3 regions of the Undibacterium sp. FW305-107 genome follow, and region 1 is predicted to be linked to each of the others. Evidence: predicted binding sites of a transcription regulator. Region 1 holds the regulator's gene; each other region holds the start of a gene.
The links. The regulator LexA, encoded in region 1, represses DNA repair genes until DNA is damaged. The targets are predictions, from matches to a motif close to ACTGTATNNNNATACAGT.
Positions count from the first base shown of each region.

Region 2: a site for LexA is predicted at 6,475-6,492, ahead of imuA (translesion DNA synthesis-associated protein ImuA). Genes of this name have one in related genera too.
Region 3: a site for LexA is predicted at 5,354-5,371, ahead of recA (recombinase RecA). Genes of this name have one in related genera too.

Region 1 is NZ_JBYTAV010000018.1:25,361-35,323, forward strand. Features, by position in the region: gene AC3WQT_RS27385 (inorganic phosphate transporter) at 1-837, opposite strand, end outside; gene AC3WQT_RS27390 (DUF47 domain-containing protein) at 911-1,537, opposite strand; gene AC3WQT_RS27395 (replicative DNA helicase) at 1,682-3,070, opposite strand; gene rplI (50S ribosomal protein L9) at 3,237-3,689, opposite strand; gene rpsR (30S ribosomal protein S18) at 3,716-4,000, opposite strand; gene priB (primosomal replication protein N) at 4,010-4,309, opposite strand; gene rpsF (30S ribosomal protein S6) at 4,338-4,706, opposite strand; gene lexA (transcriptional repressor LexA) at 4,972-5,628, shown strand; gene lon (endopeptidase La) at 5,813-8,233, opposite strand; gene clpX (ATP-dependent Clp protease ATP-binding subunit ClpX) at 8,472-9,737, opposite strand.
Region 2 is NZ_JBYTAV010000005.1:178,839-188,801, reverse strand. Features, by position in the region: gene AC3WQT_RS12815 (Pls/PosA family non-ribosomal peptide synthetase) at 1-3,234, shown strand, start outside; gene AC3WQT_RS12810 (AI-2E family transporter) at 3,474-4,730, shown strand; gene AC3WQT_RS12805 (winged helix-turn-helix transcriptional regulator) at 4,775-5,293, opposite strand; gene AC3WQT_RS12800 (nuclear transport factor 2 family protein) at 5,359-5,847, shown strand; gene AC3WQT_RS12795 (hypothetical protein) at 6,025-6,252, opposite strand; gene imuA (translesion DNA synthesis-associated protein ImuA) at 6,502-7,230, shown strand; gene AC3WQT_RS12785 (Y-family DNA polymerase) at 7,175-8,686, shown strand; gene AC3WQT_RS12780 (error-prone DNA polymerase) at 8,705-9,963, shown strand, end outside.
Region 3 is NZ_JBYTAV010000007.1:339,166-349,128, forward strand. Features, by position in the region: gene AC3WQT_RS17595 (diguanylate cyclase domain-containing protein) at 1-680, shown strand, start outside; gene AC3WQT_RS17600 (MBL fold metallo-hydrolase) at 1,002-1,871, opposite strand; gene AC3WQT_RS17605 (GlxA family transcriptional regulator) at 1,890-2,870, shown strand; gene AC3WQT_RS17610 (ABC transporter ATP-binding protein/permease) at 3,268-5,124, shown strand; gene recA (recombinase RecA) at 5,440-6,483, shown strand; gene recX (recombination regulator RecX) at 6,613-7,071, shown strand; gene AC3WQT_RS17625 (DUF2889 domain-containing protein) at 7,704-8,288, shown strand; gene sucC (ADP-forming succinate--CoA ligase subunit beta) at 8,320-9,504, shown strand; gene sucD (succinate--CoA ligase subunit alpha) at 9,523-9,963, shown strand, end outside.

The DNA of each region.
Region 1 (9,963 bases):
AGGAATGCCCAATACTGTCGCCATGATCAAGGTGATAGCACCACCAGTTTCAGCACAAAACCCGCCGACAGGCTTGAGTTTGGTGATTTTTTGACCCATGGTTTTAACAATACGCCAGCCACCAAACAAAGTACCCAGACCAATCGCAGCATAACAGGAATACACCACCCATCCTGGTGGGCCTTTATCAGCCTCACTGGAATAACCAGCGGCGATCAACAGCATCCAGATAATACCCATGGTCTTTTGCGCATCATTACCACCGTGACCCAGACTGAATACCGAAGCTGACACCAATTGCAAACGGCGGAACCATTTATCCACTTTCCTTGGCGTCGATTTAACAAACAACCAGGATACGATCAGCATCATTACAGAACCAAGGAAAAACCCCAGCAATGGCGACAAGACGATAAACAATATGATCTTGTAAAGACCGGCAGCAATCAGGGCACCAGTACCTTCTTTAGCTACAGCAGCACCAATCAAACCACCGATCAAGGCGTGTGAAGATGAAGACGGAATACCGAAATACCAGGTCACCAGATTCCAGAATATCGCTCCGACCAGGGCACCGAAGATGACATAGTGATCAACGATAACAGGATCAATGGTGCCCTTGCCTATGGTTTTGGCGACAGACAGGTTAAAAACAAAAAAAGCAAATACATTGAATAAAGCCGCCATGGCTACCGCCTGGCTGGGTTTCAAAACCCCTGTTGAAACAACGGTTGCGATCGCATTCGCGGCATCATGGAAGCCGTTCATGAAATCGAATAACAATGCCAGTACCACCAATAAGATGATGACGTACAGGCTCATATGAAAGGATTGCATAAAAGTGAATTCCCTTGTTCGCTCTCTGCATTGACAGAGAACTGTTAGGCGTCAAAATAAAAGAGTCAGACGCTTAAGCGTTCTCAACAATAATGCCTTCTATGATATTGGCAACATCTTCACAACGATCCGTTACTGTTTCCAGTATTTCGTAAATCGCTTTGAGTTTGATGAGATTGCGGACATCAGGTTCATCGCGGAACAGTTTGGACATAGCAGCGCGCATGACGTGATCCGCATCCGATTCCAGGCGATCGATTTCTTCGCACAGCGCCAGGATTTCACGGGAATTATCCATGTTGTGCAACAAGGCGACGGCTGCTTTCACTTTTTCAGCACAACCCAGGCAGAGTTCTGCCAGGCGTTTGGCTTCTGGCGTAATTTCGCGGATATCGTACAGGGAAATAGTCTGACCGGCATCTTCGAGCAGATCCAGAATATCATCCATACGCGTAATCAGTTTATGGATGTCATCTCGGTCCAGAGGTGTGATGAAAGTTTTGTGCAACAACTCTATCGTATTGTAGGTAACAGTATCTGCCTGCTTTTCTATGCTCTCTATCGCGTGAACACGGATCTCCAGATCATCAAAGTTCGTCATCAAGGCAACCATTTCCTTGGAACCTTTGACACATAACTCTGCATGTTGATTGAAGAGTTCAAAAAATTTGCCCTCGGTGGGCATCAAGCGTCCAAACATTTTATTCTCACTGAAAATATAAGATTTCTAGAATTGTCCAGGCAAGCGCATGCAATCAAGCATGCCTGGCAACACTGTTCTACTTTTTAAGTCTTGATTTACTACTTTGCGTCTACCCACCAACACCAGCATTTTGCTTTGAAATTATTCACTATCACCGTAAATCGACAGGGAACCAACATAGTTGTCAAACTTGGTATATTCGCCCAGGAAAGTCAGACGGACACTGCCAATAGGACCATTACGCTGCTTACCAATAATGATTTCTGCCGTGCCCTTGTCGGGAGAATCCGGGTTATACACCTGATCACGATAAATAAACATGATGACGTCGGCATCCTGTTCAATCGCACCAGATTCGCGCAAGTCAGACATGACGGGACGTTTATTCGGTCTTTGCTCCAGAGAGCGGTTCAACTGGGACAAGGCAATCACAGGACAATGCAGTTCTTTTGCCAGGCCCTTCAGATTTCGGGAAATCTCGGAAATCTCGGTCGCACGGTTTTCACCGGCAGAGTTGGCTGACATCAATTGCAAGTAATCGACAATCACCAGGCCCAGCTTGCCGCATTGACGTGCCAGACGACGGGAGCGCGCGCGCAATTCTATCGAACTCAACGCTGGCGTTTCATCAATATACAGTTGCGCTTCATTCATCTTTTGAATGGCATGTGTCAGGCGCGGCCAGTCTTCATCGGTCAGCTTACCAACGCGCAGACGGCTTTGATCCAGACGCCCTACCGAACCCAGCATACGCATCGCCAGTTGGGCGCCACCCATCTCCATGGAGAACACGGCAACTGGCAAGCCGCTGTCTATGGCGACGTTCTCACCGATGTTCAGTGAGAAGGCTGTCTTACCCATGGATGGACGACCTGCAACAATGACCAGATCACCAGGCTGCAAGCCCGAAGTCATTTTGTCCAGATCAGCAAAACCGGTAGGCACGCCGGTAATATCATTTTGATTATCGCGGTTATACAGTTCATCAATGCGCTCAACCACTTGCGTCAGCAAGGGCTGAATAGCCTGGAAACCCTGGGCACCACGGGCACCCTCTTCGGCAATCGCAAAAATCTTGGATTCAGCCTCGTCCAGCATTTGCTTGACTTCTTTACCCTGGGGGTTAAAGGCATTACCGGAGATTTCATCTGCAACGGTAATCAGTTTGCGCAATACGCCACGGTCACGGACGATTTCTGCGTAGCGACGGATATTGGCAGCTGAAGGAGTATTTTGTGCGAGGGCATTCAGATATGTCAGGCCACCGGCATCTTCTGCCTTACCCGTACTGGTCAGCGCCTCAAAAACGGTGATAACGTCGGCTGGACGAGAGCTATTGATCAGTTTGACCATGCACTGGAAAATAATCCTGTGGTCATAACGATAGAAATCTTCTTCACCAATAAAATCGGCAATACGGTCCCAGGCTGCGTTATCCAGCAATAGGCCACCCAGAACAGATTGCTCTGCTTCTATGGAATGAGGGGGAACGCGTAAAGCGTCAATTTGAGGATCAGAACCAGCTTTCATGGCGCGCATTATAACCGTTAAATCAAATGACCAGAGCGTTCAAAGTACGAGAAGTTGGCGAGTTTGTGACAAGTTTGTGACAAACGGATAAATAGTGAAAAATTTCTCTCAAACATGAAAAAAGCCGGGTCTCCCCGGCTTTTTCCAGCAATTTGCAAAAAGCAAATTAAGCGTGTTCACCTACCACTGCAACATTAACGTCAACAACAACGTCAGTGTGCAAAGCAACAGAAACACTGTGCTCGCCAGCGATCTTCAACGGACCTTGTGGCAAACGTACTTGTGCTTTTTCTACTGCGAAACCTTGTTTAGTCAGGGCTTCAGAAATATCAGCATTAGTGACGGAACCAAACAAACGACCATCAACACCAGATTTTTGTGTGATTTGTACGGTCAGACCGGACAGTTTTTCGCCTTGAGCTTGAGCTGCTGCCAATTTGGCTGCTGCTGCTTTTTCCAGTTCAGCGCGTTTTGCTTCGAATTCAGCAACTGCAGCTGTCGTAGCACGACGAGCCATACGTTGTGGAATCAAAAAGTTACGTGCATAGCCGTCTTTAACGCGAACTACATCACCCAGATTGCCGAGATTAACGACTTTATCCAACAGAATAACTTGCATATTTTTCTCCTTTACCTTGTCGTCAATTACGCTGTGTGCAAATCAGTGTATGGCAGCAACGCGAGGTAACGTGCACGTTTGATTGCAGTGTCAACTTGACGTTGATACAGCGCTTTTGTACCGGTCAAACGTGCTGGCATGATTTTGCCGTTTTCTTGCACGAAATCTTTCAGTGTGTCGATGTCTTTGTAGTCAACTTTTTCTACATGTGCTGCTGTGAAGCGGCAGAATTTTTTGCGCTTGAACAAAGGGTTTTGTTGTTGGCGCTTTTGCTTCAATTTGCTTTTGTCGAATTTTTTACCGAATGCCATTTTTGGCTCCTAATCTAGTAAATGTGTCCCGAATTCAGTGATATGAAAAACGAGACTTTTGCTATTGCGATTTTTGCGCGCTAAAAAACCAGTGAATTCCATGGTCTGTTCCAGGGCAATTTCTGTAAAACGCTGGGATATTTCACCAGCAGCCATCGCAGAAATTTCAAACTCGACCTGCCGAACCGTGTTCGCCTCACGAGTTTCTGAACTATGCATCAAGGTAGCAGAAGCTATCGGGATACCGGCCGGGGTGTAACGCAATGCGCTTTTTTCCACAATCCGGGCTACGAGCTTCAGCTGATTCACTATTTTTTTACGCGACCTTTGTCAATTATTAAGCAGCAGGCGCTTCAACACGTTGCGCTTTTGCAGCATCTTCTTTCTGAACAGCTTTCATCATAGGAGAAGGTGTTGTTTCTGCTTTTTTCAATTTGACTGTCAGGTGACGCAAGACAGCATCATTGAATTTGAATGCTGTTTCCAACTCGAGCAGAGTTTCAGCATCGCATTCGATGTTCAAGCAAACATAGTGTGCTTTTGCCAGTTTTTGAATCATGTAAGCCAATTGACGACGGCCCCAGTCTTCAACGCGATGGATTTGACCACCACGGGCTACAACACTTGCCTTGTAGCGCTCGATCATTGCAGGAACTTGCTCGCTCTGATCTGGATGTACGATAAATACGATTTCATAATGACGCATATATTCTCCTTGTGGACAATAAAAATAGCCCGCCTCGGCGTCAAGACGAGTGCGGGAAGAGGAAAGCCGACAATAATAACCCAGTTTTTCATATTGATCAATTGGATCAGTGACTTAGGCAATTTTTCAGTCCGTTCTTTTGAGTAAGTGCGGTATTTTTTTCACATTTATGCTTAATCGAAGGCATTTTGACTTGCATATTCAGCTCTACTGTATAAAAATACAGACTGCTTGTATATACAGCACCTTAACACTAGAAAACGCCATGCTTAAACTCACCGCTCGCCAGGAGCAAATCCTGAACCTGATTAAAGACGCCATCCAAAACACGGGCTTTCCCCCTACCCGTGCCGAGATTGCGACAGAATTGGGATTCCGTTCAACCAATGCTGCAGAAGAACATCTGCAAGCCCTGGCACGCAAAGGCGTCATAGAAATTGCCGCGGGCACTTCACGTGGCATACGACTGCTGGAATCTGAGTTGTCCAGCCATATCACAGGCAAGCAACTGGCACTGCCTCACCCCGCCCTATTGCAACTGGCCCTGCCACTGGTTGGGCGCGTTGCCGCCGGCTCGCCGATACTAGCCAGTGAACATATAGAATCCACTTACAACGTAGATCCGGCCCTGTTCTCTGCCAAGCCAGACTTTTTGCTGAAGGTGCGGGGCATGTCCATGCGCGATGCTGGCATACTTGATGGAGACTTGCTGGCAGTCAAAAAAGCCGACAGTGCACGCAATGGCCAGATCGTTGTCGCCCGCCTCGGTGATGATGTGACCGTCAAGCGCTATAAGAAAACTGGCAATCTGATAGAACTGATGCCTGAAAACCCGGACTACCCCGTCATCAAGATTGGCGATACTGAAGAAGATTTCGCGCTGGAAGGTCTGGCTGTTGGCCTCATGCGCAACTGGGTTTGAGATCAGCCCGGGCGTGATTCAGCCCTCTCATTTGCATCATGCCCGGGCAGCATCTCAAACTTATTAATACCTGCCCACTGGCAAGTTCTGATAAGCAACTACCATAAAAAAAACGTCCGGATATCCGGACGTTTTTTATTTCAGAGCAACAGATTTAGCGCTCGACAACTTATTGCCCAACAATTTAGTGCTTGACCACGGTAGTATCCGCAGGCGTTTCAGTTGGTGCCGTGGCAGGTGTCGCTGCAGCCACTGGTACCGGCTCATCCACCAAAGGAACAGGTTGTGTTTCCAGCGCGATTTCCAGGACTTTGTCTATCCACCTGACCGGGATGATTTCCAGTTTGTTTTTGACATTGTCCGGGATCTCAGCCAGATCCTTGGCATTTTCCTCAGGTATCAAGACTGTCTTGATGCCACCACGGTGAGCAGCCAGCAATTTCTCTTTCAAGCCACCGATAGGCAATACTTCACCACGCAAGGTGATCTCACCTGTCATGGCAACATCAGCACGGACTGGAATGCCAGTAAACACTGACACCAAAGCAGTTGTCATGGCGATACCGGCAGATGGACCATCTTTCGGTGTTGCACCTTCCGGTACGTGGATATGGATGTCGCTCTTCTCGAACACATCCGCCTTGATACCCAGACGCTTGGCGCGACTGCGTACCACTGTGCGAGCTGCTTCGATGGATTCTTTCATGACATCGCCCAATGTACCTGTGCGGATGACACCACCTTTACCTGGCATGGCTACGGCTTCTATGGTCAGCAAATCGCCACCCACTTCAGTCCAGGCCAGACCGACCACCTGACCAATCTGGTTATCTTTAACGGCAACGCCAAAGTCATAGCGACGTACACCCAGGTATTTATCCAGATTTTTTGAATTGACCGTGGCTTTTTTCTCGGTCTTTTTCAACAAGAGCATTTTCACGACCTTGCGGCAAATCTTGGAGATTTCCCTTTCCAGCGAACGCACACCGGCTTCACGGGTGTAATAGCGAATAATGTCGCGTATTGCACTTTCAGCCACGGTGATTTCGCCTTCTTTCAAACCATTGTTCTTGATTTGTTTAGGCAGCAGATAACGTTGCGCAATGCTGGTTTTTTCATCTTCGGTGTAACCCGACAGACGTATAACCTCCATCCTGTCCAGCAAAGCTGGCGGGATATTGTAGGAATTGGATGTCGCTACAAACATCACGTCGGACAAATCGAAATCGACTTCGATATAGTGATCTGAGAAAGTGTGATTTTGTTCAGGGTCCAATACCTCCAGCAAGGCAGATGAAGGGTCGCCACGGAAGTCAGCTCCCATCTTGTCCACTTCATCCAGCAGGAACAAAGGATTACGCACACCAACCTTGGACAAGCTTTGCAAAATCTTGCCTGGCATGGAGCCTATGTAAGTACGGCGATGACCGCGAATTTCTGCCTCATCACGCACACCACCCAGGGCCATACGCACAAACTTGCGGTTTGTTGCGCGGGCGATGGATTGCCCCAACGAGGTTTTACCCACGCCCGGAGGACCTACCAGACAGAGGATAGGTGCTTTGAGCTTGTCGACGCGCTGTTGCACTGCAAGATATTCCAGGATGCGTTCCTTGACCTTATCGAGGCCAAAGTGTTCGTCTTCCAGCACTTTTTCAGCATTCGTCAAATCATTGTTGACCTTGGATTTTTTCTTCCATGGCAAATTGACGATAGTGTCGATGTAGTTACGCACGACAGTAGCTTCTGCCGACATAGGCGACATCATTTTGAGTTTTTTCAACTCATTCTGTGCTTTGTCGCGGGCTTCTTTAGGCATCTTGGCGGCCAGGATTTTTTTCTCCAGCTCGTCAATATCAGCGCCTTCTTCACCCTCGCCCAACTCTTTTTGTATCGCCTTGACTTGTTCGTTCAGGTAATACTCACGCTGGGATTTTTCCATCTGGCGCTTGACGCGGCCACGAATACGTTTTTCAACTTGCAGGATATCAAGTTCACCTTCGAGCTGACCCAACAAATGTTCAAGACGTTTGGCCACACTGAAAATTTCCAGGATGACTTGTTTTTGCTCCAGTTTCAAAGGCAGGTGCGCGGCGATGGTATCAGCCAGGCGACCAGCATCATCAATGCCGGACAGGGATGCCAGGATTTCAGGAGGGATTTTTTTGTTCAGTTTGACGTATTGGTCAAATTGCTGAACGATAGTACGGCGCATTGCCTCTACTTCCGACTCATCACCTTCGTCAACGGCGATAGGTGTCAGATCAGCAAAGAAATGCGATTCAGAATCATGTATCTTGCTGATGCGCGCACGCTGCGCACCTTCGACCAGCACCTTGACGGTACCGTCGGGCAATTTCAGCATTTGCAGAATATTGGCAATACAGCCAATTTCGTAAATGTCATCTGCTGAAGGTTCATCCTTGGCAGCAGCTTTCTGGGCAGCAAGCATGATGCTCTTGCCCTGGTCCATGGCGGCCTCGAGAGCCTTAATGGATTTGGGGCGGCCCACAAACAGGGGGATTACCATGTGCGGGAATACAACGACATCACGCAGTGGCAACAACGGCAATTGGGTTTGTTCGGTAATCAGAGTAGTCGTCATGGCGCACCTTTCATAAATACTGGTTAACAATGTTGGCGCACTGGGCGGAAACACAAGCCCATTCTGGAAAAAAACAATAAAAAAAGCCACTCAGAGAGCTTCTCCGGGTAGCTTTACGATTGAAGCCAGAATCGTTTTGTTAATCCATTGTACTTCGAATCAAATTAAAACAAGGCAAAATAAATAAAAAATGGGGAGTTAGCTCCCCATTTTTCTTACTTCGTGGCAAACAATGCCATCAGGCACCTGAAACTTTTGGTTGCTCATGGTAAATCAACAAGGGTTTTGCACCATTGGTGATCGTACTTTCATCAATAACGACCTTTTCCACATTCTGGTGGCTAGGCAAGTCATACATGACATCCAGCAAAGCATGCTCAAGGATGGAACGCAAACCACGGGCACCAGTTTTACGCATAATCGCTTTTTTGGCAATTGCCTGCAAGGCAGCCGGGCGAATTTCCAGTTCAGTACCTTCCATCTCAAGCAGTTTTGCATATTGCTTGATCAGGGCATTTTTTGGCTCAACCAGAATCTGGATCAGGGCAGCCTCGTCCAGTTCATTCAAAGTGGCAATCACAGGCAGACGGCCAACCAATTCTGGAATGAGACCGAACTTGATCAAATCTTGTGGCTCAGCATCCTGCATGACTTCGCTGGCGCTCTTTTCTGCCTGGCTCTTGACGCTGGCAGAAAAACCTATGCCGCTGCGCTCTGAACGGTCGGAAATGATCTTGGCCAGGCCATCAAACGCGCCACCGCAGATGAACATGATGTTTGTGGTATCAATCTGGATGAAATCCTGGTTAGGATGCTTGCGGCCACCCTGAGGCGGCACAGATGCCATCGTACCTTCAACCAGCTTCAGCAATGCTTGCTGTACGCCTTCACCGGAAACGTCACGGGTGATCGAAGGATTATCAGATTTACGGGAAATCTTGTCGATTTCATCAATATAAACGATACCTTTTTGCGCGCGCTCGACTTCATAGTTGCAATTTTGCAGCAATTTTTGAATGATGTTTTCTACATCCTCACCGACATAACCTGCTTCTGTCAGTGTAGTCGCATCAGCGATCACGAAAGGCACATTCAACATGCGTGCCAGGGTTTGTGCCAGCAAGGTCTTGCCGGAGCCGGTTGGCCCTACCAGCAAGATATTGCTCTTTGCCAGTTCAACATCGTCCTTTTTACCCAGATGCTTGAGGCGCTTGTAATGGTTGTACACCGCTACAGCCAGAATACGCTTGGCACCCAACTGACCAATGACGTACTGGTCCAGCAAATCAGTGATTTCTTGCGGCGTAGGCAATTCAGTTTTCGCGCTGGCAATATTATCAATTTCGGACACTTCGTCACGAATGATGTCATTGCACAAATCGATACACTCGTCGCAGATGAATACGGATGGCCCTGCTATTAATTTTTTAACCTCATGCTGACTCTTGCCGCAAAACGAGCAATAGAGCAACTTTTCTCCGCTGGAGGATTTTTTATCGGGCATGATACGTATATGAAATAAACAAAATTAATCTATGAAACTGGTGATTAAGCCGCGGCTTGACAGGATTTTACTCAGGCTTCGCCCACGCAAATTAAGCACAAATTTCCTCAGCTTCTTGGACTTGCATATTACCTGCAAAAACGGCTTTCGTCATGACATCAATATGCAACTATGGGGAGCAATGAGACATTATAGAACAGAATAAAAAAACGCCCGGACCATCAAG
Region 2 (9,963 bases), on a different contig from region 1:
TTGTTCAGCCATGAAGTTGATAGTCTGCGCCTGATTAATCTGGGTGGTGAGATGTGCCCCGAGGTGTTGGTCAAGCGCTGGTCGCGTCCTGGGCGGCAGATGTTCAATACCTATGGGCCGACGGAAGCCAGTGTATCGGCCAGCCTGGCGCAATTGCAGCCAGATCAGGCTGTCAATATAGGCAGGCCTTTGCCGAATTATTCTTTGCTGGTTATTGCGACCGATGTTGAAAACGGTCTGCGCCTCTTACCGGCAGGTGAAACTGGCGAGCTTTGCATTTCCGGCCCCGGCGTCGCGATGGGCTATCTTGGGCGACCTGATTTGACTGCTGAAAAATTCTTACCCAATCCCTGGACCAGAAATTCACATGAAGCCAGGTTGTATCGCACCGGTGACCTGGCCTGTTTTAATCCTGACGGCAGTGTGCAATGTCTGGGACGGGCTGATGATCAGGTGAAAATCCGCGGCTTCAGGGTTGAGTTGGGTGAAATTGAGTCTGTTTTAGCCAAACAAACTGGTGTGGGTGCAGTTGCCGTTGTCTTGCGTAAGGACGAAGAGATTGATCAGATTGTGGCTTTTATGGTCAACGATCAATTGCCTGCAAATTCTGAAGCCAGCGCTTTTGCACAGCATGCCGCTATCTTGCGTGCAGAATTGAGCCGGGTTTTGCCAGTTTATATGGTGCCTGCCAGGTTTGAATACCTGGCTGAAATGCCAAGACTGACTTCGGGCAAGATTGACCGCAACACGCTCAAGAAAATCGAGTTGGCCAAACAGGCGGCGAATAACGATTCTGATGTTCCGCAAACCGAAACAGAGGTCGTGCTGTTTGAAGCTTTGGCCAGTCTGTTTCCTGGGCAGGCAATACAGCGTGCATCAGATTTTTTTACAGATCTGGGTGGCCATTCTTTAATGGCAGCAAAGCTGGTGTCGATTTTGCGCAAACACCCTCGCTTTGCCTATTTCAGGATCAGTGACATTTATGCACATCGCATCATTGCAAAGATGCTGGATGTTCTTGAATCTACGGGACAAACCCAGGATGCCACTGCCGAAAGCAACAAGGCACAATGGGTAGCTGCCCCCGATTGGAAGCGCTGGCTTTGCGGTCTGGGACAGGCAGCGGCCATACCCTGGCTGGTGGCCATGCGCATGGTGCAATGGCTGGCACCTTTCTTCGCTTATCACTTCTTCACGGGCGATCCTGGAGACTCGATTGCGAGGGCAATTTTCTTGTCCGTTGGTGTTTTCTTATTATTGACGCTGATCGAATTTGCTGTCGCCATCATAGGCAAATGGCTGATTGTCGGGCGCCTGAAGCCCGGGCGCTACCCCTTGTGGGGATGGACTTATTATCGCTGGTGGCTGGCTGACAGACTGGTTGAGGCAGCCCCTGCCTATATGCTGAGCGGTTCTTCCTTATACACATGGTGGTTGCGTGCACTGGGTGCAAAAATAGGTTCTGATGTAGTAATAGGTTCAATGACTTTGCGTGTGCCAGATTTGTTGTGCATAGGCGATCGTTGCAGCATAGGCAATGCCAGTAATTTTGAAAATGCCAGGGTGCAGCATGGCGAGTTAATCCTGGGAACCATCACGCTGGAAGACGATGCGTATGCTGGGTCATATGCTGTGCTGGAAGGTAATGTACACATAGAAGCTGGTGGCCATCTTGATGGACAATCTGCACTGAGTGAGGGACAGCGGATACCAAAATCCAGAATCTGGAAAGGTTCCCCAGCCAGGGATGTGGGCGCGTTTGACGCCTCGATTTTCCCTCCAAGGCCACAGGCTACGCGCTTGCGTCTGATTGGTGAAACTGTGTTTTTTGTGTTTGGCTCACTCTTGATCAGCGCTCTGTTTTTCATGCCGGTTTTCCCCAGTTTTGTGACGATAGACTGGTTTGACAACTCCGAACTCTTCCCTGGTCTGCAAAGCAATTCAGTGGCTTTTCAGCTAGTAAAATATTTCTTGCTGGCTTTTCCTGCTACTGCGGTGTTAATTGTGTGCACTGCCCTGCTGTCTGCCGGCATACGCTGGAGTATTTTGCCAACCTTAAAGCAGGGACAATACCCAGTTCATGGCAATACTTATTGCGGCAAATGGCTGGTCAATCAAATTCAGGAATCCAGCCTGAATGTCTTGCATGGGGTATATGCAACGGTATATGCCCCCTTCTGGTATCGTTTGTTGGGTGCAAAAGTAGGACGTGGTGCTGAGATTTCAACCGCTTTGGGCGTCGTGCCAGACATGCTGACCTTAGGCGATGAAACTTTTATTGCTGATGCAGTATTGCTGGGTGATGAGCAAATCGATTGTGGCTGGATGAGCATGCATCCTACCGTGATTTCGCGTCGCAGCTTTGTTGGTAACGGCGCATATATACCTGACGGCACGATCTTGCCTGAAAACGTATTGATAGGCGTACATTCCAGTGCGCCGGATAATGAACAAATGCATGAGGGCGATACCTGGCTGGGTTCGCCAGCCATCCATTTGCCGGCCCGTGAGGAGACCAAAGGCTTCCCTGAAAACCTGACTTTCCGGCCTTCAGTAATTCGTCGTCTGGGACGTGGCTTGATTGAGGCTTTCCGTATCATTGCGCCGCATGCGATGGTGATTGCTGTTGGCTACACTATTGTTCTGGACTTGATGCCTTTGGCTGGCGATGACCGCTGGAGTGAAGTTGTGTATTACCTGGTTGTTGCCGGTTTGCTGTATGGCGTGGGCAGTTTTGCTTTTGTGCTGGTGTTGAAATGGTTACTGATTTTCCGTTACAAGAAAAGCAGTGTCCCCATGTGGACACCGTTTGTCTGGATATCAGAGGGCATCACCAATCTGTATGAAGGTATTGCGGTGCCGAATTTCATGCGTTATCTTCGTGGCACGCCGTGGCTGCCTTTGGTATTCAATCTGCTTGGTTGCAAAATCGGGCGTGGGGTGTACATGGATACGACAGATATTACCGAATTTGACTGTGTCAGCATCGGCGACTATAGCGAAATCAATGCCTTGGCCTGCCCGCAAACACATTTGTTTGAGGACAGAGTCATGAAAATTGATCATGTCAGTATTGGCGAGCGTGTGTACATGGGGCCACGCAGCTCGGTTTTGTATAGTGCCGTAGTAGCGAATGGTGCCAGTCTCGGTGCATTGACTCTGGTGATGAAGGGTGAATATATTCCCGCCAATTCCAGTTGGCATGGTTGCCCTGCTGCTATGACAGGCGCTTGATATGTTGATATGAACTGGTTTGCTCATCCACGGGATGGCAAGCCAGACCAGAGTTTGTTGATAAGGGCGGCTAATTTTAATATGGCCGCCCGTTATCCATGTCGTCGAATAAAAGAATTACGTGCGGGATAACGCACAGATGCCGTCGAGACAGTCTGTCATGATGAAACAGATCTTAAGCAAACATTAAGTAGATTCACTGAACTTGTGCAGGAATGGTACAAAACATAAGCGCTGACATGACAAAACTCCCAGAAAAATTTGCGCAAAAAACCACAACCCCAATGCCGAAAAAGACTATTCGCATTGAATTAGCGAAATCTACCATTGTAGCTATCGTTGCTGTGGTGTTAGGTTTTGCATTACTCTCGCAACTGGTTCCGGTCATTCTTGTATTGATCACTGCACTGATGCTGGTTGGCACTCTTAATCCGGCAGTTGACTGGCTTGAACATCATAAAATTCGCCGCTTTACCAGTATAGCGATCGTGTTCACTGTATTGATGATGGTCCTGGTCGCCTTAGCCGTTTTCACGGTACCGCCGTTTATTGCTCAAGTGGTTAGTCTGGTCGAGAAAGAGCCTGAATTGCGTGGACGCCTGATCAAATTTCTCGCTGCTTATCCCGTTACTGAATCTCTTGCGGACGGCTTGAGCCATATTCAATATGCTGCGCTCTTCAAATCCTACAGTAGCGAAGCAATGGCTTTTTCAAGAGGTTTCTTCGAGATTATTGCGTATGGTGCAGGTTCCTTCTTTCTTGCCTTGTACATCATGATAGACCGCGACCGCTTGCGCGGCGCATTGTTTGCAGTCATACCCCGCGCTCACCATATCAAGCTGGCACGCATCATGCTCAATCTTGAAACCATCGTTGGTGGTTACGTACGTGGGCAGGTTCTCACTTGCGCAATGATGACGGTCTTCCTCTTTATTCTGCTTACTGCCTGTGGCGTGCCGAATGCAATAGCAATTGCGGCGTTTGGTGGTATCGTGGACGTGCTCCCCTTTGTTGGTATCTTCCTCACCATGATACCTGCGGTGTTGGCGGCCCTGGCTGTCGGTGGTGTTGCCGCGACCGTAGTTTTCGTGCTGTTACTTTGCTATGAGGAATTTGAAAGCCGGATATTAATCCCCGTCGTCTATGGACGTGCGCTACGTTTGCCCTCTTCCATAGTGCTGTTCGCATTGATTGCAGGTGGTTCGCTGTATGGTATTGGAGGTGCACTGCTCGCGTTGCCGGTTGCGGCGACCTTGCTTATGCTGGTTGATGAGTTGAAAGTAGAATTGCCGGGTGAAAGTTTGCAACCCAGGGATTTGGCCGTACAAAGGGATGACATCGTCGGCGAGGCTGAATATCTGCGACGCACAGATGGCATGCCGGCGGAAGCAGCGGCAGGAATCGCGCTAGAAATTTCTGGCGATAGAAAACTCAGCGAAGAAGATAAAACAATGAAAGATTCAGTTCCGGCTGAGAATACGGTTGAAAATACTTAAGCTGGCGTAAATTGATCGTCCTTGACTTTGATGCCACACTATTTTTATTGACCCTTCTTAGGATATTTGGGCTGGCTCAACACTTGCCCCATTAATGCCGTACCTGGTGTTTCCCTGCCACCTGGGCCTGCTTCGAATCGTATATTTTCAAGCTGCAATTCTTCTTTGCACACAGCACATGCTGGTATGGCGCTGGTGATATGGCCACAGTGTTGATGACGTACAAGTAAAGGCTGCTGTCCTTCTGCTGTGCGCCATTTATCTCCCCAGGCAGTCAGAGCCAGTAATACTGGATACAAATCCCGTCCTTGCTGAGTAAGGCTATACCGCCATACACGCTTGTCCTGTTCATCGGTCCTGCGCTCAACGATGCCCTGCTCCATCATTTTTTTCAGTCGGGCTGTCAGAATATTGGATGCTACACCAAGATTGCGCTGAATATCATCAAAGCGCTCAAAACCCAGAAACAGATCGCGCAAAATCAGGAGTGACCACCACTCACCAATGACTTCCAGCGTGCGGGCAATCGAACAGGAAAAATCAGAAAAAGAGCTTCGCTCCATAATTTAGCTTGCTTGATGCAAGTTAACTGTTTACATTACTTGCATTATGCCAGTGAAAGTTAGCCATGTATGCTTATATCGTTGAGAATAAATTTCGCAAAACCTTTGCCGCTATCAACGCAGGCGATGTCAGTCTGATGCTTGATAGTCTGGCCACTGATTTTGCATATCGCTTTGAAGGAGATTCACCAATTTCTGGCTTACGTAATTCACGCGCATCCATGGCTTTGTGGTGGGAGCGCTTATTCCGCCTGTTCCCTGGCTTGCACTTTGAAGTAAAAGAAGTTGCTGTCATCGGACCACCGTGGGATACCCGTATCCATGCCGTGTTGGATTTTATTGTGCCGCACCAGCCAGATGGTCCCTACAAGAATATAGTGATGCAATTCATGCGCATGAGCTGGGGAAAGATCACCTACATCCATACACTGGAGGATACTCAGCGTTGCGGGCGTTATCTGGCATGGAGTGCCGCACAGGGATGTGACGAAGCATTGGCATCCCCTATTACTGATCAGTCCTGGCCTGGCCCCGGCCCTTTCCTGCGAGCTTAGAACTTGCACTTGGATATCAAGTGCTCAAATGCATATTTGCCAAAACCCTATCCCTCACAGAACCGGACTTGCTTGCAGCAAGCAAGTCCGTCCAATGTGATGGATATATTTGCTACCAAGAGTTATTCGTTCAATTGTGAGATGGTTTTACTAGCTCGCTTGAGCATGGCTCATTGTCTACCAATTAGCTTTGGACAAAATAATCAGCCATTTGCGGAACATCAGTATTTCCAGGTGCCCGGCCTGTATGCCTGTACTGCAATCGAGTACAGGATTTACATAATAAGAGCGCTGCCTGAAGTCGCGGCAGACAAAAATTTCACGGCGCCCCAGACGCATCAAAAATGATGTTGGGGCAAATTGCAGGCTGAAGCGTGTATCAAAGGACTGTTCGAGGTTTGCCATAATCAATCTCCATATCGGTTGGTATGTGATAGAGGAACGTTCGTCAAAACAGCCATGCGTTCATCCATGAAGCGAACTTTAACACAAAATACTGTATATGCAATCAGTATTATGTGACATTGTGGTTTTCTTATCTTCATACACTTCTACACAATCTCTTATCCCAGTCACGTAAGTCCAGCACATAAAATAAACTTTGAAGTCTTTCGCCATATTACATATACTGTATATTTAATCAGTATATGTAATATGACCCACGTTTCCTCACTTCCTCCTGAACGCATACACCCTGCATTGTGGCGTGCATCGCAGCTGGCGCGTTGTCAGGGTGGCTATCTGCCTAGTGGTTATGCTGAGCTCAATAACGAATTGCCAGGTAATGGCTGGCCGCAGGGGCAATTAACCGAAATTTTGCTGCCGCAGGTTGGCACTGCCGAACTCAGCTTGCTTAAGCCTGCCTTAAGTCAGCTTGATGGGCGCCCCATTGTTTTGTTGACGCCGCCTTATATACCGCAAGCATTGGCTTTTGCATGCACAGGTTTGCAATCATCGCAGTTGATATGGATACACTGCCAGAAGCATGTAGATGCCCTGTGGGCAGCAGAGCAGGTGCTGCGCAATAGCAGTTGTGGCGCGCTGTTGTTCTGGACATCCAGCATCCGTAGTGAAGCTTTGCGTCGTTTGCATCTGGCAGCACAAAGCTCGGAGACTTTATTCTTTTTGATGCGTGACATGCGGGCGGCACATCAAGCCTCTCCTGCCCCCTTGCGATTGAGTGTGCAAACCAGCCAATATGGCCTGGAACTAGGCATCCTCAAGCGCCGTGGCAGCCAGCGCGATGCGCCGCTGGCATTGCATGTCCCCGATCATCCTTATTTGTATGCCTATGCTCATCCATGCAAAGAAAAACTTGCGACAAACTATGGCAACCTGCCCTCCACTGTGGATAGCCGTTCACCTGCCTTTACTCCAGCTTGAGGTGTTTGTTACGCCCTTGTTTGCTCAGCAAGAGACGCAAGTCAGTGTGATTCTTCATCAAGGCCGGGTGACATCCATGTCTGAATCTGCCGATCAGGCTGGCATACGTCTGGGCATGCGCGCAGGGGGTGTGCAGATGCTGTCTGCCGATGCTGATTACTATCAGCGTGACCATAATAAAGAAAAGCTGGCGCTGCAGGCAGTGGCAACTGCGCTGCTGCAATACTCACCACAAGTCTGTCTGGCAGAAGACGATTGCATACTGGTTGATATCAGTGCCAGCCTGAGCCTGTTTGGTGGTATACGCGCTTTGCGTAAACGCGTGCAAGAAAGCATGCGCATTCTGGGCTATACAGCTACAACTGGCATTGCTCCCGTTGCCAGGGCTGCGTGGTTATTGGCCAAGCAGGCATCGCGCAAACTACCCAGAGGACAGCATGTTTTTAAACTGCAAAGATTGAGCCAGCGTCTGGACAGGCTACCAGTCAAGTTACTTACTGCAGCTGAGCCTTTGACTGAATTATTGCAGGGCATAGCCTGCTATAGCCTGCGGGATTTGCGGCAATTACCCCGCCCTGGCCTGCAGAGGCGTTGCGGCAAAGCTTTACTCATAGAGCTGGATCAAGCTTATGGTGAGCAAGCCGAAGTACACGAATGGTATCTGGCGGCACCAGAATTCAAAGTCAAAATGGAGTTGCCAGACCGTATAGAGCTTGCAGAATCACTTCTTATTTTTGCCCGCAGTCTGCTGGCCCAGTTACTGGGATGGCTGGCAGCACAGCAACTGGCAGTTACGCATATACACATGGAGTTATTGCATGAACGTGGCCGTCAGGCCATCCCACCGACCATGTTTGACCTGCAACTGGCACAAGCATGCTGGCAAGAGTCGCATCTGCTGAGTTTGTTTAAAGAGAAACTCAGCCAGCTCAAACTACATAGTGCCGTCATCGGCATGCTGCTGGAGGTAAAACAGACTATCTTGCGCGAAGCACAAAGCTATACCTTGTTCCCCGAACCTGGTGGACAAGCAAATGAACATAAGCGCTTGCTTGAACTCCTGGTCGCCCGTCTGGGCGAAGATAATGTCTTGCAGCCAGCACCACAAGCAGACCATAGGGCTGATATTGCCAATCACTGGATTTCTGTCATCAAGAAAGCTCCGCCACCTTGCCCTGCTCACGCTTTGGCAGCTTATGCCTTGCGCCCTAACTGGTTGCTACCGCAGCCGCTGGCGCTGGACATCCACGAGCATCGCCCTTATTACGGCTCAGAACTCAAACTTGTTTCTCCGGCTGAGCGTATAGAAGCAGGCTGGTGGAATGAGCAGATACAAACCCGGGATTACTACATCGCTGTCGATAAGCGCCATGTGCGTTACTGGATTTATCGCGAGCGCGCCAATGATCCCGACAGTGAAGAACCTGTCTGGTTCTTGCACGGCATTTTTGGATAGTATTTTGGATAGATCAGCATGAATACCTTCCTGCCCGAATATGCCGAATTATTTTGCATGAGCAATTTCAGCTTCCTGCATGGCGCATCACATTCAGAAGAACTGGTGGCGCGTGCGATTAAACTGGATTATCGCGCCCTGGCCATTACCGATGAATGCTCCTTTGCTGGCTTGGCAAGAGCATATACAGCAGCAAAAAATACCGGCTTGCATCTCATCGTCGGCGCCCACTTCAGACTGGAAGATGTAGAAGCACCTGAAAATAATGTGCATCTGATTGCTCTTGCACAAAATCGTGAAGGCTATGGCAATTTATCTGAAATGATCACTCTTGGCAGATGCCGGGCAACCAAGGGTAGTTACTTATTGACGCCCAAAGATTTCGTCACGCCACCGCCAGGTTTGGAACACTTGTCTGGCTTGCCAGATTGTCTGTTGATACTGGTGCCAATCTACCCTGCAGAAAGTGAACTACTACTGAAACAAGCGAAATGGTTGAAGCAAAACTTCCCTGGTCGCGCCTGGATAGGTTTGAATTTACTGATGCAAATTGCAGATGAATATCAGAAACAGCAAATTGATACAGTAGCTGAAGCAGTGCAATTACCCGTCGTTGCCATTGGTCAGGTCACCATGCATGTACGTTCACGCAAGCCCTTGCAGGATACGATGACTGCCATACGCCTGTGCCAGCCCATCACTGAGTGTGGTTATACCCTGGCGATGAATGCAGAGCAGCATCTACGCTCCCGCTTGCGGCTGGCGACGATCTATCCGCTGCATACCCTGGCCGAAACAGTGAAAATCGCGGATCTGTGCAGCTTTTCATTGAATGAATTGCGCTATGAGTACCCACATGAACTGGTGCCTAAAGGATATACACCAGCCAGTTATTTGCATGAACAGGTATATAAAGGTGCAGCATTACGATATCCGCAAGGTTTGCCTTTATCTGTCACACATAAAATAGAACATGAACTACTTCTGATTAATGAACTCGCTTATGAGCCTTATTTTTTAACGGTATTCGATATCGTTAAGTTTGCAAGAGAAAAAAGGATACTTTGCCAGGGGCGCGGCTCGGCAGCCAATTCTGTCGTTTGTTATTGCCTGCATATTACCGAAGTCAATCCAGAGACACATACCCTGTTGTTTGAGCGCTTCCTGTCCAAGGAGAGAGGTGAGCCGCCCGACATCGATGTCGATTTTGAACATCAGCGTCGCGAAGAAGTCATGCAGTATATTTATGAAAAATATGGACGTGATCGTGCTGCCAT
Region 3 (9,963 bases), on a different contig from region 1:
ATTTAGATAAGCTTGGAAAAAAATCTACGACCGCAAGGCGCGAGCTTCTCGCTGTTGACCGGGACGGTAAAGAGCTTTCGGTCGAAGTAAGTTTGAACGTCAATCATATTGCGGGCCAATTCGAATTCACGGCTTTTTTGCACGACATTTCCGAGCGCAAAAAATGGGAATCCACACTGAATGAAATGGCCTTGTCAGATGGCCTGACCGGTCTCCCGAACCGCAGGCACTTTATGCAAGTACTGCATCAGGCGATAGTCCGGCAACTGCGGCAAAACAATGGCCTGGCTTTATTGTTCATGGATCTGAACGGGTTTAAAAAAATCAATGATACCAACGGCCATGACACGGGTGATGAAGTACTGAAAGAATTTGCAAAAAGAGTTTCTGGCTGCTTGCGTGGGAATGACATCATGGCCCGCCTTGGTGGGGATGAATTTGTGGTGCTTGCCGAAGGTGTACGGGTTTTGGAACATGCCCAGGTTCTTGCCCGGAAAATTGTCTCTGCACTGGAACTGCCCTTGCCCGGTTCAGCGATCATGATGTCAACCAGCATCGGCATCAGTATCTATGATTCCACGACGAACGCCGAGCAGTTCCTCAAAGAAGCCGACATCGCCATGTACAAAGCAAAACAGAGCGCATCCAGTCGCAGCGCCATTGCCGCATTTGTAGAGTAAAGCGCAGTTAGATCTTGTTGATGTGCAGACTGAAACAGCTTCATCCGGATCTGATCGGGCCAAGATTTGAAAAGCCGTATGACCTGGTGACAGCCGGATCAAACTGGCAGAGTCAAGGCAGCAAGAAAGTGAACAAGAAAAAGTGAACAAGAAAAAAAGAGAGGTCAAACTCGCCTCAAGCTGACCTTCAAAACATATGCAAACCATGGTGTCAGAATTTGATGCAAGCATCTGCTTATCATCCAGAGCAAACTAACAAAAACCAGTAATCTCCTCAATTGAAAATACTTGATTTGCTCACCAACTGATTAGCAATAGCTATCAGCCTGCCGAATTAATTTTCAGTGCTGTCAATGGCTGCAAGCATTGCGCGTGCCGATGAACTTCCGGTGCATTCAGTGGTCCGCCGTGTCCCATGTAAAAACGCTTACTGCCTGAAACCAGCATTTTTTTTAATTCAACAGATACAGTTTCTGGATTATCTTCGAATGGCGGGCGCATTGCATGAGCCGTCCTGATCAGCCCGCCAAGCAATACACCAGATGCAAGTAAATCTCCAACCATTGCATCCCCGGTATCTAGCTGGACTGAAACTGAACCTGCAGTGTGTCCAGGAGTGTGCCTGGCGGTGCCAGCTGCTCCAAAGCAGCTTAAGTCCTGTACTTCACCAGCTTGCAATAGAATGTCAGGCGTAAAGGGAAGGTAAGGCTGCAAAATTAAGCCTGTCTTTAGAAATATCCGGCCAAACCATCCAGTCGCGCAAAAAGTCATCTTCTTCTTTTGCTGGTAATAATCAAGATCCCCCTCATGCGCAAGAATCGGAGCACCTGACAATTCGCGCATCCGTGCAGCACTTCCCGCATGATCTACATGAGCATGGGTGATGACGATGAGTTTAATGTCGCCAAATGAAAGGCCACGTTTTTTTAGTGCACGCTCTATTTTTGATTCTGATCCTGGCAGACCAGCATCCACCAGAATGCAGCCAGTTTCACCAATAATGAGGTGACAATTAATCATCCCGAAGGGGGCAATGGCAATCCGAATAATTTGAGGCGAAATCATGGCGATACTTTCCTTGAAGATGAATGGTGTTCTGCCAGCTCCTGCTTTGCAGATAAACTTATTGTCTATCTTCTCCACCTTCACGTACCATGCGGATATCAGCTGTTTTATGGTCAATTTCGTCAAAATTACAGAATGCTCGTCATGACAGATTCAACATCCTTGCGGATAGCTATATTGGTGTACGAAGCCTGCATGGGGTCTCAGGTGTTTGGCATCACCGATGTCCTGAGGATAGGAATGGATCTTGGTCTGGGTATCAAGGCGCGCAAGAGGCCAGCGTTCGATATAGAGCTGATTGGTCTTGCGGGGAAAAGCATCAATATTGCTGGTGGAATTTCTATTGGAATTAAGCGACCTGCGGGTAAATACGATTTACTCGTTGTGCCGGGGCTTGAAATAAACCGCCATGTTGACTGGGACAGAAAACTGGCTTCTTTGTCACGCGAGCTTGCTTTCATCAAAAAGACTTTTGCTGCGGGAACTGCAGTTGCTTCCGCATGTGTCGGAGCATTCCTGCTGGGCGAAGCTGGTCTTTTAAATGGCCGCAAATCTACAACTGCCTGGCTGTTTGCCCCAGAGCTTGCCCGGCGGTATCCGGCGACCAGGCTACAGGCTGATGCTGTTTTTTTGGAGGACGGCGCAGTCATGACCACCGGCGCAGTCAGTTCATCGTTTGATCTTGCCATTCAGCTTATCAAGCGCACGCTGGGTGCTGACGTGGCAACTGCCACCGCACGGGTTGCCTTATTGCCCAACCAGCGTGCCAGCCAATCGCCATTTATCGATAGCGCTTTGATGCAGAGAGGTCTGCCCGCTTTTTCGCAACAATTGCAGCACTGGTTCAGTGATCGATTGACCGACGAGTGTGACCTTAATCGCCTGGCGCTCACTTTTCATATAAGTTCAAGTACTTTGCTGAGGCGGATCAAAGTCGAAACAGGGCAATCACCCCTAAGTATGCTGCAACTCGCACGGGTTGAAAAAGCAAAGCAGTTGTTGAACAGCACAAGCTGGAGCATCGCTCGTATTACTACAGAGGTTGGTTATTCTGATGTCAGCAGTTTCTCCCGCTTATTTACACGTCTTGTGGGCGAAACCCCCGCCAGGTACCGGCGGCGTTAGAATTTATGGGGTATTCGAGTCAATTATTGAATTGGCTGAAGGGCTATACCACTTTTTTCGGGGAGATAGTGGCTATACCAGCTCTGATCTTAAGATTGCAATTCCTTGATTAAAAAATTCCCCTGCCATTGCTTTTCCTATCGCAAGTTGAAAATATGAAGCATGCATGTCCCATCAACAGTCGGATTGACTTTATGGTTTCAAATTACTAATCACGTCTATTTGCATTCGACCGCAGTCAGACGTGCCATGTAGCACGGGTGGGACATATCGGTGCCTCGTATCGTCAATTTCTCAGTTTTTCATCCTGCCTTGCAGGATTATGTCTGTTTCCGCACAGAACGATATCGCGTCAGATCCCATACTGAAGAAAAGCCTATATCCACAGAATCTGATCATGACTATCTTAAGCGACACGCGCCCCAACGAGGAAACTGATGGTGTGCCCCCACCACCCAAGAGGCGTCGTACTGCCTTTCTCTCACTTTCTGCGTGGCGGCAATTCATTGATGTCGCCAAACCTTACTGGCTGGGCGAAGAATGGAAGAGAGCCTGGGTCCTCCTGGTGTTGCTGATCGTGTTAATGCTGTTTGAAACCAAGTTTGCAGTCATGCTGAACGATCAGGCCGGAGAAATGACGTCGGCACTTGCCGCTAAGGAAGGAGAGCGCTTTTGGGCATCCGTGCGAACCTGCCTGATGGTGCTAGCCTTTGCCGTGCCGACTTATGCGTTTTACTATTACATGCGTGACCTGTTCGCCAACCAGTGGCGACGCTGGCTCAGCGGGCGCTTTCTCGACGGCTATCTTAAAGACCGTAAATACTACGCACTCGGTGCCAATAGCGAACTCGACAATCCTGACCAGCGCATCAGCGAAGACATTAATACCTTTACAGGCAGGTCCATCAACTTCCTGCTCATTTTCCTGGGATCTGCCATGCAGTTGGTGGCGTTCAGCGCCGTGCTGTGGTCAATCTCCCACTTGCTGGTCGGCGTATTGGTGGTGTACGCCCTTATCGGTACTGGTGCAGCGCTGTATGCATTTGGCAACCCATTGATACACCTGAATTTTTGGCAACTACGGCGTGAGGCGGACTTCCGCTACAGCCTGATGCGTGTACGCGAAAATGCTGAATCGATTGCCTTCTACCGCGGCGAAGCGCAGGAGCGCGCGCATATAGACAGCAAGCTTCACCGCGTCATCCAGAACTACGACAAGCTGATCAAGAAACAGCGTTCTCTTAATCTGTACCAGCGCACGTTCAGTCAGCTGACTTTGGTGTTGCCAGTGGCGATACTTGCCCAGCAAGTCCTGTCAGGTGAGCTGGAGGTAGGGCGGGCTACGCAGGCGGTCGGTGCATTTGCTGCCGTACTCGGCGCAGTGGGCGTGATCGTTGAAAACTTCGAGAGCCTGAGCCGTTTTGTGGCGGGCGTAGGCCGGCTGCAGACATTGTCCGACCTGGTTTTACCGAAGACGAAATCCGAACCGACTGCAGAGGTCGAGCCCGTACGCATCCAGTTACGCCCAGGCACCCGGCTCGCACTGGAATCAGTCACACTGCATCCACCGCAATCACAACGCGTACTGATCAAGGAACTGAGCCTTGCATTGCAACCAGGTGAGGCACTGCTCATTACCGGCGACAGCGGCTGCGGCAAAAGCTCGCTATTACGGGCGATTGCCGGATTGTGGCACACCGGTAGCGGCCTCATCCATCATCCGCCGCTGGAAGATTTCTTTTTCCTGCCGCAGCAACCTTATTTGCAGATGGGTTCGCTGCGTAGCCAACTGATCTACCCTAGCGCTGACTCAGAACTAAGCGACGAACAGTTACTGGAGATTCTCGATCAAGTGTATCTGCCACAACTGGCTGAGCGTGTAGGCGGCCTGTCTGCGGTGCAGGACTGGGAAAAGCTACTGTCCGTCGGCGAGCAGCAACGCATGGCATTCGCCCGCATCCTGGTCCATGCACCTGGCATTGTCATTCTCGACGAAGCAACCAGCGCACTCGACAGTGCCAACGAATCAGCCCTGTACGCACGCCTGCGTGAGAGCGGCGTCACCTTGATCAGTATCGCCCACCGCCCCGCCGTGCTGAAGCACCACACTCATGTTCTGCACTTGCTAGGTGACGGCGCATGGAAGCTGCATGAGGCGAGTACTTACCAGTTTGATGCAGCAGTAGTCAATATGGTCAGTGTGAGCGATGAGACAGCACAGCCTTTGCCTTTGTTACAGGTTGCAGCAGCATAATTAGCGGGTGCAAGGTGCAAGGTGCAAGAGCGCAAGTGAGAGGTGCCGTCAGTTGAACGCGAGCGTGGAAACTGACAGTAACTTTATTCTTTTAATCAGATTTATCTATCGGCTGTCAAAATCGACTGCCGAGAAATTTTGCCAAATGAATAATAATTGGATGATTGCCAATACTTCGCTGTAAAATCCCCCGTTCAGCAATCAATGCAAAAAGTCGCTTGCATAAATCACTGTTTTTTTATACAGTACTGCAAATCGCAGGAAATTAAGCCTGTATTCCTTTTTCCACCCGCCGCTTATTGAATGAAAGAATGTATGGACGATAAGAAACCAGAAAATGCCTCAGAAAAAGCAAAGGCACTTGCAGCAGCGCTGGCACAGATAGAAAAGCAGTTTGGTAAAGGTTCGGTCATGCGTATGGCCGACGGTGAAGTGGTGGAAGAGGTGCAGGTTGTCTCTACTGGCTCTCTGGGGCTGGATATTGCGCTGGGCGTCGGTGGCTTGCCACGTGGCCGTGTTGTTGAGATTTATGGCCCTGAATCTTCTGGTAAAACCACATTGACGCTGCAGGCGATTGCTGAAATGCAAAAGCTGGGTGGTACTTGTGCGTTTATCGATGCTGAGCATGCGCTGGACGTTGGTTACGCTCAAAAACTGGGTGTGAATCTGTCTGATTTGCTGATTTCACAGCCTGATACAGGTGAGCAGGCACTGGAAATTACCGATGCGCTGGTGCGTTCAGGCAGTGTTGACCTGGTGGTTATTGACTCGGTCGCAGCTTTGACGCCACGTGCCGAGATTGAGGGCGACATGGGTGATTCCCTGCCTGGTCTGCAAGCACGTCTGATGTCTCAGGCTTTGCGTAAGCTGACAGGCAGTATCAAACGTACCAATACCCTGGTGATTTTTATTAACCAGATCCGTATGAAGATTGGCGTCATGTTTGGTAGCCCTGAGACGACGACAGGCGGTAATGCACTGAAGTTTTATGCTTCCGTACGTCTGGATATCCGCCGCACCGGTTCTATCAAGTCTGGTGATGAAGTGGTGGGTAATGAAACCAAGGTCAAGGTTGTCAAGAACAAGGTGGCACCGCCATTTAAAGAAGCGCACTTTGACATCATGTATGGCGAAGGCACTTCACGCGAAGGTGAGATTCTGGATCTGGCAGCCGACGCCAAGATCATAGAAAAAGCAGGCGCATGGTATAGCTATAACGGTGAGCGTATTGGCCAGGGTAAGGACAATGCACGTACTTATCTGAAAGAGCGTCCTGAACTGTCATTTGAAATTGAAAACAAAGTGCGTGAACATCTGGGCGTACCTTTGCTGATGCCATCAGCGGCGACGGCTGAGTAAGTTGAAACACTGAGTTGAAACACTGAGTTGAGGCACTAAGTTGTAGCACCAAGCTGCGACACTGTCAGCACCATAGTTTTGTATCATGCCGGTTGGTAGCTGCCAACCGGCATTTTTTGCTTTTAAAGTATGAAAAAACCTGCCATTAGTCTGAAAGCCCGTGCCCTGCGTTACTTATCCATGCGTGAGCATAGCCGCATGGAGCTGGAACGCAAGCTGGCACGCTATGTAGAAGAAGGCGACGACGTGGCTGCCGTGCTGGATTTTCTGGAGGCGGCCAAGTATTTGTCTGGCGAACGATTTTCTGAGTCGCTGGTGAACCGGCGGCAAGCTAGGTTTGGTAATAACCGTATTTTGGCGGAGCTGCAAAGCCATGGTCTGGATGCGCAGGATATAGAAAACGTCAAGGAAGACTTGAAAGAGTCTGAAGTAGAGAGAGCGGTTCAGGTCTTGCACAGGAAATTCCGGCATGCGCCGCAAGACCATCAGGAAAAAATGAAGCAGGCAGCGTTTTTGCAGCAGAGGGGGTTTTCAAGCCGGGCAACGCAGGCGGCGATGCGGGTGCCGCGGGATGAGGATGATGAATAATGTTTAAAATTCCAACATCCTCATCATTTCAATCATGTTGCCCCAGCGCAGGCTGGCCTCCGCGGCGTTGTTTAATTTTGTCTGTTCTTGACCCATGTTTGTTTTTGATCTGGTTGCGTGGACTTAAAAATCTTCAATAAGATCGCGGCAGATTTTGCTCTAAAAGTGTTAACACGATGGATTCCTGCCTGAGCAGGAATGACGGAGTGAGGGGATATCCTTGCTATTGAAGCTTAGATGTCGGGTTGGTAAGTTGTTGTCTGATGAGTCCAGACCTGACCTGCAAAGCGAAAACTTCGACCCGAACTTTGAAACAGGTGCCAGTTTGCGATTTGAATGAGCGCGGCTTTCAAGTACATATCGATATTGTAAGGAAAGGCATTTGCCTGATAATCGCCCCGTTTTCTTCTGCCAAACAACAAAAAACTTAATTTTCTGCTTAGATTTCTGCATAAGCATACTCAGAAAACTGCTTAAATTGTAGTCAAATGATGAGTTCGCGGCTGGTCTGTGCTAAACTCTGCTGGTTTTTTTGCAGGGCCGCAGGAGCGGCTGTTATCGTAGAAGCTGCGGTAACGACACGCAATTGTGGCTATTTATTGAGTATTTTGGTTTAGCCGCCAGCAGGCATGATGCCCTTATCTTCGTCAATCAACCGACGCGCCCTGAAGCATACGCGTACTATCCAGATCGAAGCGTTCGCGCGCGATGATGGATTGTGGGATCTTGACGCCCGTATCACTGACTATAAGCCCCGCGATATCACCCTCGCATCTGGCGTGCGCCCCAATGGCAGCGCGCTGCATGACCTCAGCCTGCGCATTACCATCGATTTGCAATTGACCATCGTTGATGTAGAAGCGTCTTCTGATGCAGTCCCTTATCCAGGTTACTGCGAAGTTATCACCCCTGATTACAAGAAACTCATCGGCCTGAATTTACTCAGGCAATTTCGCCAGGGCGTGAAAGAACGCATGTCTGGTGTGCATGGTTGCACCCATTTGACCGAAATGGCGCAAATCCTGCCGACGGCGGCAGTCCAGGCTTTTGCCGGGGATGTGATTGATACTCGCGACGGCGCGACTGACCGTGGCCAGCAGGCTCAACAACCTTTTCAACTTGATCGCTGTCACGCCCTTCGTACTGATGGGCCGGCGGTTGTTCAATATTACCCGCGTTGGGCAAAAGCATCGCCTGACGTGAAATCACCCAGCTAGTTTGTTTGTTTAATTATTTATACCTCAGTGTCTGAAGGGAAGTCGTATGAAAATTCATGAGTATCAGGGTAAAGAAATCCTCCGCAAATTCGGAGTGACAGTACCACGCGGTATTCCATGCCTGTCTGTTGACGAAGCTGTCAAAGCGGCTGAAACGCTGGGCGGACCAGTCTGGGTTGTCAAAGCACAGATACACGCCGGTGGCCGTGGCAAGGGTGGTGGCGTGAAAGTCGCTAAATCCCTGGAACAAGTGCGTGAATACGCTGACGCGATTCTGGGCATGCAACTGGTCACGCATCAGACCAGTACTGAAGGTCAAAAGGTTCGTCGCCTGTTGATCGAAGAAGGCGCGGACATCAAAAAAGAACTGTATGTCAGTATGGTCACTGACCGTATCAGCCAGCGCGTGGTCTTGATGGCCTCCAGCGAAGGCGGTATGGATATTGAAGAAGTAGCAGAAAAACATCCAGAACTGATTCACAACCTGGCAATCGATCCGACTGCTGGCTTGCAAGATGCTGAAGCGGATGACATTTCCCGCAAAATCGGTGTGCCAGAAGGCTCTATCGCTGACGCGCGTGTACAGTTGCAAGGTTTGTACAAAGCCTTCATGGAAACTGACTGCTCCCTGGCTGAGATCAATCCTTTGATCCTGACTGGCTCCGGCAAGGTTATTGCACTGGATGCGAAATTCAACTTCGACGCGAATGCATTGTTCCGTCAACCAGAAATCGTGGCTTACCGCGATCTGGATGAGGAAGATCCGGCTGAAATCGAAGCGTCCAAATTTGACCTGGCTTACATCTCCCTCGACGGCAATATCGGTTGCCTGGTCAACGGTGCTGGTCTGGCGATGGCAACGATGGATACCATCAAACTGTTCGGCGGCGAACCAGCCAACTTCCTCGACGTAGGTGGTGGCGCGACGGCAGAAAAAGTGACAGAAGCCTTCAAGATCATGTTGAAAAACCCAGGCCTGAAAGCCATCCTGGTCAACATTTTCGGCGGCATCATGCGTTGTGACGTGATCGCTGAAGGCGTGATCACTGCATCCAAGGCAGTTTCCCTGCAAGTACCACTGGTTGTGCGTATGAAGGGTACTAACGAAGACATCGGCAAGAAGATGCTGGCTGACTCTGGCCTGCCTATCATCGCGGCTGACACGATGGAAGAAGCAGCACAGAAGGTTGTTGCAGCTGCTGCAGCTCAAGCTTAATAATCGCAAGGAACAGATATGTCCATCCTGATCAATAAAGACACTAAAGTCATCACCCAAGGTATCACTGGCAAAACTGGCCAGTTCCATACTCGCATGTGCCGCGATTACGCAAACGGTAAAAACTGTTTCGTCGCTGGCGTGAACCCGAAAAAAGCTGGCGAAGATTTCGAAGGCATCCCGATTTTTGCTAACGTGACAGAAGCTAAAGCTGCTACTGGCGCGACAGTTTCCGTTATCTATGTTCCACCAGCAGGCGCAGCCGCTGCCATCTGGGAAGCCGTAGAAGCTGACCTGGACCTGGCAATTTGCATCACTGAAGGCATCCCTGTCCGTGACATGATGATGTTGAAAGACCGCATGGCTAAAGCCGGCAGCAAAACAAAATTGCTCGGCCCTAACTGCCCAGGTCTGATTACACCAGACGAAATCAAGATCGGTATCATGCCAGGCCATATC